2 regions of the Methylovorus sp. MP688 genome follow, and region 1 is predicted to be linked to the other one. Evidence: riboswitches for the same ligand, from Rfam matches in the RefSeq annotation. Region 1 holds a riboswitch; the other holds the start of a gene.
The links. A riboswitch is a leader RNA that binds a small molecule or an ion and turns the genes downstream of it on or off. The one in region 1 is predicted to bind cyclic di-GMP.

Region 1 (4,424 bases):
CATTGCGGTTGGACGTGACCGAGGTATGCCCCATCATCCCCTCCAGCGCCGTGGGCGCAGGCGTAAAGCGCTGATCCAGATCACCGCGGCGGGCAACCAGATCGCACATGGCACGCACAGAAATAATGTACCGGAACGGATCCGCAGGATTTTCGGAAACGACCAGGCTGGGAGCGAGCTTAATGTTGCATCCTTGTGGGGTCAGGCAATGTGGAGGACCAGACGAGAGGGGATCACGATTTTCCACCTCACTGGCGTGAGGCCTTATTGTATCGCGAAGCGAACGAGGCGTGCCCGCGATACCACCCCGATAAACTACTCGACCTTGACGAAGCTACCCTGCGGCTTGTCTTGCAACAGACTCAGCAAATCCGCCGACTTCAAGGCCAGTGCATAACCCAGCACGCCACTGCCGATCACCACCGTCTCATACGCAGAAACACTGTTATCCACCAGCACCCGCAAGCCCTCAGGCAAGGCAATCGGCGGCACCGCACCGACCACATACCCGGTCGCCTCCGGTACCTCGGCATATTCCGCCATGCGGCACTTGCGCTCCCCCAGAAAGTTACGCAACAACGCCCAATCCGCACGACCACCACCCGCCACCGCCAGCAGGCAAAACCCGCTCTGCTCACCCTTGAACACCACACTGCGCACCACCGACTGCGGATCCAACCCCTGCGCAGAGAGCAACTCCTCAAGACTGCGGATAGGCTTTTTGTCTTCGCTAAGCGGGATTTCGATGATCTTGAAAGCGATGCCTTTGCTTTCGAGCAGGGTGGTGACGGTGGATTGGATTGTCATGGGAGGTAATGTCCTTTTCGATAAATGGCTGCTACACCATTGAAAATATACACTTCGTTATAGAGTCCATTTTATCGTTTGTAAAGCTGCTTACCCAACAATTAACTTTTGCAGGCGATGCTGGTACCTTTGAGATATTGGCTACCATTAACCCTCATTTGGAAGCCATCATTACTCACATAAAACACCGCAACCCATTTATCTAAATCGTGAAAATAGTTCCACCTATAACAACCCTGATTTTTTGAATTCGGAAATGCATTTCTCAGAAACTTTTACTGCCTGGTTGTTGACAGCAACATAATCATCTTTAATCCACGCCTCATAAGTTTTTAACTCTGGAGCGCTACCCATGCATGCCCATGATTTTAGAACAGATGACTTCCCACCTTGTACTCGAACAAGATTGACCTCCAAATTATAGTTAAGCTTGTAGTCACTACTTAGAAGGCCTACATATTCCAACTCCCATTGTCTGGTATTAACGTTGAGCTGGATCTCAAGATCAGGATTTGCTGAAGCTTTTTCTGCGAACTCATCTTTCAACTTATTGGCTAGCAAAGTATTAACACCTCCGCCTTTTGTAACTGAAACCCCTTTTGGTAAAGCCTGATTGAGCTGGTTACCAAACTGACTCCCAATTTGCTGATTAGCTTGCATCTGCCCTAAGGTCTTTGCGTTTCCAGTACTTCCTGCAACGCTCCCCGCTACCGACGACGCCACAAAATTGCCTATCGCACGTGCTTTGGTACGCTCTGAAAGTGCAATTGGTGCAGGTATATTTATCTGAACAGGTCCTTGAAGTAATGTTTTTATATCCGATTCAGAAATTTTTGGGGTTGATGCACATCCAAAAAGCACCAACGCGACAACACTTACACACAAACCATTGATTTTCATATTTATCTTTAAATTTAAGTGAGGAATTTGAAACATAACTAGCCAAGAAGGGCTAATTAAATGAAGGGCTAATTAAATTAAGTGCCAACATAAAATTGGAGATATTGATTAAAAGTATCTCTATCCCCGAGATTTACACGGGCACTCCGTATAAGAATGGGCAAAAAAATATATGCCACAATCAACCATTGTCATGTGTGCAAAATCACTAACAATGGGGAAACATCCATTTTTGATAATTACTAGAGGCAGCTTAAGGAAGTCATGCGGATATAAAATAACTCTGAAAAATTCATCTCAAGCGTTATTTCCAGAGTGATACTGGGTGAAATTGCAGGATGCAGAGTTGACATACCCGGCAAAGTTTGATGAACTGACCGCCGTTATTGAAAGGCAAACCTGCTGAAAGGCAGGGACGCAAAGTTTCCGACCTAAGGGCATATGCCTACGGTAGCGGGACTGCCGTTTACCGCAAGGGTGAATGTATTCGGCGTTTTACAATTTCCATGATGTATCACCCGCATCAGACATGTGAGCCCAGCGTGAGCTGAGGCTTGGCTGTCAGGCGGCTATCGCCCTGCGTGGCGTGGCTGGAGATAAATTCAACGGAAAGTAGTTAGTGATTACCAGACTGGCAATGAGACCTCGACCCGCTGCAGATTGCCTGGCGGCTTTTCTGATGGAGGCGGATGCCATCGCGACCGTATCGTTCGCCAGGGGCAATGTGCCATGCCCCATCTGAATAGCCTGCCGATGCCATTACGGTTCTTGTTCAAATTATTGCAGCACGAGCTTCCACCCTATGCACAGGAACCGCACAACCTGCGGGTAAGAATGTTGCTGGCGATTGGCGGATGGTCGCTGATCATGCTCTGCAGCATGTGGGGCGCCTATTATCTTTGTCATGGCAAATGGCTGTTGATGGCGTCCCATGCCATTCTGATTGCCCTGGGGATCTACACCCTCATTCTCATCAACGCCGGGCGCGAGCGCTTGGTGGCGATCAGCATGTCGCATGGGTTGCTGGTAATGCTTTGCGTGATCTGCTGGCTGGATGTGCCAACGCAGGATGTCCCCCGCTCGGTTCATATGTATTTTCTGCCGGTGGCGGCGGGCGCCTCGCTGATATTTCGCAAGGAAAATCTCTATCTGCGTCTGGTGCTGCCATTTACCTTGCTGGCGTGCTGCCTGATTTTTGCGAGCTCTCACATCGGCATCGTCAAACCCGAGCTGATCGCCGATCAGGAGATTCGCCTGCTGGGAGCATGGATTAACAACCTGGCTGCACTCGCGATTCTGGGTGTGGCGCTGATTGTCATGCAAACTGACATTTCCACGCGTCATTCGCTGTATGCCGATATGCGTGCGGCGCTGGCGCAAGGCCAGTTCCGCCTGCATTATCAGCCGCAGGTGGATGCCGTAGGCAATATTTTCGGGGCGGAAGCCCTGCTACGCTGGCAACATCCCGTGCGCGGGATGATTCCCCCGGGCGTCTTTATCGCCGCAGCCGAAGAAACCGGCCTGATCCAGCCCATTGGCACATGGGTGCTGAAAGAAGCGTGCGCCCAACTGGTCAAGTGGTCTAAAGACCCCAACATGGCGCATCTCAGCATCTCGGTGAATGTCAGCGCATCGCAGCTCAGGCAGCCCGACTTCGTGCAGGAAGTCATCGAGATCGTGATGCGCAGCGGCGCCACGCCCGCGCAGCTAAAACTCGAACTCACCGAAAGCATGCTGGCGAAGGATGTCGACACCACCATCCAGAAGATGAAAGCCCTGCGTGCCTTCGGCATCAGCTGGTCACTGGATGACTTTGGCACTGGCTACTCCTCGCTCAACTACCTGAAGCACCTGCCATTTGAACAGTTGAAAATAGACCAATCGTTTGTGCGCGATCTCTTGACCAACGAGAGCGACAAGGCGATTGTGGAAACTCTGGTCGTGCTCAGCAAAAACCTCAACATGATGCTGATTGCCGAAGGGGTGGAAACCATCGAGCAACTGCATTACCTGCTGAATAAAGGCTGCATGAAATATCAAGGGTATCTCTTCAGCAAGCCCCTGCCGATCGAGGCATTTGAGCAATTTCTGCCTACATTTCACCTTTCACACGCCAATATTCAGCTAAAAGCGCAATTAAGTCTTCTATAGAATAGCGGAGGCGGATAAAACGCTGCCTGGATTTATTTTCCAGGTAGCGTTCAGAGAATCCGCCTCTCTCTCCTCAGCACCGATCCTCAGCTTTGGTTTGATCACTTCGTGATCGCATATGGAACGCAGCAACGATTGGCACCTGCGTGCAATCCGTTTCAGGCAAGCCTTGGCATGACCACATCACAAAAAATTTACATAGCTTAACAATTGTTAGGGCAATTGATTTAAGCTACGCGCACTGCGCAGTGCATCGCCAGTTTAGCGAGGCTAATACACGCACGCTTTTCTGACCAGCCTGAAGCAGATGCAGCCTCCGATAGAGAGGCGCCATAAAACACTAGCTCGACCACTTATTACTTTATTTTCAGGGGAATGCAGTGATTGCATTTATCAGTATCCACGTCCGTGCGCAGACGCATGGGCATATTCGACTTGAAACTCTTCCAGTTTCATCCGTCACTTGTCTTAACTACCATACAAGCTGCGAGACCAGCCTGGCATCGAATCATGGTGCAACCGAGGCGGCCGCAGCATGACGCCCACCACCACCTATCAACCTTCGA
Region 2 (4,424 bases), 310 kb from region 1:
GAGAATGCGCCTGAAGGCTATCGCGGTCTGGAGCGCTTTGCTGCCCGCAAGCAGGTTGTGGCTGATCTGGAAGCCCAGGGCTTTCTGGGCAAGGTCGACAAGCACAAACTGAAGGTGCCACGTGGTGACCGCACCGGCGTGGTGATTGAGCCCATGCTGACCGACCAATGGTTTGTCGCCATGAGCAAGCCGGCTGCCGATGGCAAGAGCATCACACAAAAAGCGCTGGAGGTGGTGGCCGACGGTCAGATCAAGTTCTACCCGGAAAACTGGGTAAACACCTACAACCAGTGGCTGAACAATATTCAGGATTGGTGTATTTCGCGCCAGCTGTGGTGGGGGCATCAGATCCCTGCCTGGTATACCGACAGTGGCAAGGTGTACGTCGCGCATGATGCGGACGAAGCGCAAGCCCTGGCGGCAAAGGATGGCTATACCGGCAAGCTGAAGCGCGATGATGACGTGCTGGATACCTGGTATTCCTCCGCTTTGTGGCCGTTCTCTACCCTGGACTGGACAGGGGATGAGGCCGTGGATGCGGCGAATCAGGCACTGCAGCAATATCTGCCATCCAGCGTGCTGGTCACCGGCTTTGACATCATTTTCTTCTGGGTAGCGCGCATGGTCATGATGACCACGCACCTCACCGGCAAGATTCCGTTCAAGCATGTGTATGTGCACGGGCTGATCCGCGATGCGGAAGGGCAGAAGATGTCCAAATCCAAGGGCAATGTGCTGGATCCTATCGACCTGATCGACGGCATTGATCTGGATGCGCTGATCAAGAAGCGCACGACTGGGCTCATGAATCCCAAGGACGCGGAAAAGATCGAGAAGCGTACCCGCAAGGAATTCCCCGAGGGCATCTCTGCGTATGGCACGGATGCGCTGCGCTTTACCTTTGCCAGCCTGGCTTCGCCAGGGCGCGATATCAAGTTTGACCTGCAGCGCTGCGAGGGCTACCGCAATTTCTGCAACAAGCTGTGGAATGCCACGCGCTTTGTGCTGATGAACACCGAGGGGCAGGATTGCGGCCTGGAAGATTGCAAAACCAAGCCTGAAGGCTATCTCAGCTTTTCCCAGGCTGATCGCTGGATTGTCAGCCTGTTGCAAAAAGTGGAGGCGGATATCGAGCGTGGTTTTGCCGATTACCGTTTTGACTTGATCGCGCAAAGTATCTACAAGTTTGTGTGGGACGAGTATTGCGACTGGTATCTGGAAATTGCCAAGACCCAGTTGCAGACCGGTACCGAGGCCGAGCAGCGCGCTACGCGCCGCACTTTGCTACGCGTTCTGGAGACCGTCCTGCGTCTGGCGCACCCCATCATGCCTTTCATTACCGAAGAAATCTGGCAAACCGTGGGCCCCTTGTCTGGCCGTGACATGCATCAGCCTGGCCCCAGCATCATGCTGCAGGTGTATCCAAAATCACAGCCAGGCAAAATTGATGAACAGGCGGAAGCTTGGGTTGGTCTGCTGAAAGAAGCCGTTGATGCCTGCCGCAGTTTGCGCGGGGAAATGGGTATTTCGCCCGCGACGCGCGTACCCTTGATTGCGGCGGGAGATGCCTCCGCATTGCAAGCCTACGCTCCGCATCTCAAAGCCCTGGCCAAGCTTGCCGAGGTTGAGATTGTTGCCGAGTTGCCGCAAGCCGATGCCCCGGTGGCGCTGGCAGGTGAATTCCGCCTGATGCTGAAGATTGAAGTGGATGTTGCTGCAGAAAAGGAACGCCTGAGCAAGGAAATTACCCGCTTGCAAACCGAAGTCAGCAAAGCGGAAGCCAAACTGGGCAATGCGAGTTTTGTCGATCGTGCGCCTGCCGCCGTGGTGGCACAGGAGCGGGAACGTCTGGCGGGCTTCAAGGCAACGCTGGACAAGCTGCAATCCCAATTGGCGCGTTTAGTTTAGGGAAATGACGGCCGCGTGACGCGGTTGTCGTTTACTGACCAAAAATGTCAGTCCTTTAGAAACAAGCAGATAGTAAATTGACTTTGCTGGAGCGCGGCGCGTTAATAGATGCATGAAAAGGCAAACCCGTTTGAAAGAACGGAGACGCAAAGCTACCGGTCTAAGGAGCAATCTATGACAGCGGGGCCGCCAATCCTCCAGTAAGCCAACCGGCTGGCTGCCTTTTCGGATAAATTCAATTTTTTGTTCTTAACACCGTTAAAGAACACTATGGATGCAAGACGAGAGGACAACATGATGAACCCCAGAAACGCAATATTGGCCGCGATTACTATCATGGCCAGCACCGCTGCAATGACCGCTCAGGCTGCGGAATACATTAAGTGCACTGGCACATCGGGCAAGACGATTTATACCAACCTGCCTTTTATGTGCGTAGACGCTGCCAAGCAGGCGCAAGAAGCAACGAAAGCGGCACTCGCTGCGCAGGCGGCCAAAGACGCGGCTGCCAAAGCGGCCGCCGAAAAGGCCGCCGCCGAAAAAGCAGCTGCTGATAAACTGGCAGCAGAAAAAGCAGCCGCCGCCGCTGCTGCCGCCGCGGCTGCTAATAAATTGACCACAGATGCCGTCTTTGCACCCACCAGTTTTTGGTATACCCCCATCCCCAAAGATGCTGTACTGCACGAAAACTCGGCTAAATTGGTAGAGGAATTCGTCCGCCAAAAGAAGTCCTACTACAACACTGTAAATATCAATACCGGACAGTATTCCAGCCCGATATATATTGCTGATGCAAAAACTCCGGTTATTCGCGTAAACGAGTGGGATTGCCAGAAAAAAGGCTATAAGGATTCTGGGCTAATGACGCAATGGGCTAATGTTCCCATGCCAAGTTATGCAGTAGCTTCGGAGGGAAATGATAAAGAAATGACGGTTTATCAGCCTTCGACCGATACTGTCTGGGAATTCTGGCAGGCGAAAAAAGAAAATGGGGTTTGGTATGCATGCTGGGGAGGCCGGCTTGATAATGCATCCAAGAGCAATGGGGTATTCTTCAAGTATTATGGGACAACGGCGACCAGCCTGCCATTCCTTGGTGGCCAGATTACGGCTGAAGAGCTCAAACGAGGAGAAATTCGACATGCTATCGGCATTTCCATGGTCGATCTTGAGCACTGGAATATATTCTCGTGGCCTGCCAATCGCTCTGATGGTTGGAATCCTAACAAAGCCCCTAACCGTATTATGGAAGGCCAACGTTTCCGGTTGGATCCCAACATAGATGTAAATGCGCTGCGGATGACCAAGGCCGGCAAAATCATAGCCAAAGCAGCGCAGACATATGGGTTCGTTGTATGGGATAAAGCGGGAGCAGTGTCTATCCGGGCTCAGAACATCTACTCGTATACAAAATTAGGCATGCCTGACCCTTATCCTACACTGTTTGAAAACAAGCCAAGCTATGCTGTTCTGGATGGTTTTCCATGGGAAAGCTTGCAGTTCATGCCCATCAATTATGGTAAGCCCGAAACTACTACCACTAAGTAATCTCAGGTTTTAGCTCGTACGCTTGCGAATGTGGAATGTAAACACCTTGTCCTGCATGGCCTCATCCGGCTCCTGCAGGGCAAGCATTTCATGCCCCGTCTGTTTGCAGAACGCCTGAAAATCTTTTACCGACCCCGGGTCGGTTGCCAGCACTTTCAATACTTGGCCGGACTCTAGCTCGGCCAAGCCTTTTTTACAGCGCAAAATCGGCAGCGGACATTTAAGACCGCGCGCATCCAGTTCTTTCGTAAATTCCATTTCTTATTCTCTTTCAAGATCACGCTTGAAGCGGGGCAAAAGGAAATCCAGCCCTTCCCCAAGCCAATACACCGCCTTGCAGGTTGTACACATTCTCACGGCCATGACTTGCAATAAACGATGCAGCTTGCCCTGACCGTATGCCGCTATGGCAATAAAAAACCAGGGTTTCGCTTCCTGCCGTCAAGTCATCAACGCTGGCCGGTATGAGGGAGAGTGGAATATGACTTGCGCCAGCGATAATCCCCCGAGCCACTTCATCGGCGTTGCGCACATCGATGAGACGCAACGTCCCTTTCTCAATGAGGGCAAACAGGTCTGCTGCGTCTATGTCTTTATGGGTTGTCATGGTGGAGCCTAAATATTGAAGTGAGAGGGCAATCATTCACTGCAGTCGGAGAGAACACAAGGCGTCGATGTTTCTAATGACACGCCCGGCTAAATCTGGAGCAGTGCTTTTGTTTTAGCGAGTGATGATTCGTACATGCCGATGGCGATGTAAGTTCCTGCAATGAAGGGGGTGATTTTATCGCTAATGTGACACGCCGTCTCTTGTTAACACCTTAAGTGCTGTCATCCAGAGTATTTTCAAGTCAAACATCAGCGATTGCCTGTGCAGATACTCTGCATCCAGTGCCACTTTCTGCGGGATGGGCAGCTCATCTCGTCCATTGACTTGGGCCCACCCTGTTAAACCAGGTACCAGTGCA

Region 2: it holds a riboswitch for cyclic di-GMP, as region 1 does, so the genes downstream of both, MPQ_RS00500 (DUF4124 domain-containing protein) here and MPQ_RS02070 (bifunctional diguanylate cyclase/phosphodiesterase) in region 1, are expected to answer to the same signal.

The regions. Positions count from the first base shown of each region.
Region 1 covers NC_014733.1:417,553-421,976, reverse strand. The annotation lists gene MPQ_RS02090 (ATP-dependent DNA helicase) at 1-109, opposite strand, end outside; gene MPQ_RS02085 (aminoacyl-tRNA deacylase) at 316-807, opposite strand; gene MPQ_RS13815 (hypothetical protein) at 1,033-1,707, opposite strand; cyclic di-GMP riboswitch class I at 2,090-2,174, shown strand; gene MPQ_RS02070 (bifunctional diguanylate cyclase/phosphodiesterase) at 2,437-3,858, shown strand; gene MPQ_RS02065 (DUF6056 family protein) at 4,394-4,424, shown strand, end outside.
Region 2 covers NC_014733.1:108,931-113,354, forward strand. The annotation lists gene MPQ_RS00495 (valine--tRNA ligase) at 1-1,908, shown strand, start outside; cyclic di-GMP riboswitch class I at 2,018-2,102, shown strand; gene MPQ_RS00500 (DUF4124 domain-containing protein) at 2,203-3,456, shown strand; gene MPQ_RS00505 (sulfurtransferase TusA family protein) at 3,466-3,714, opposite strand; gene MPQ_RS00510 (rhodanese-like domain-containing protein) at 3,734-4,063, opposite strand; gene MPQ_RS00515 (sugar transferase) at 4,247-4,424, opposite strand, start outside.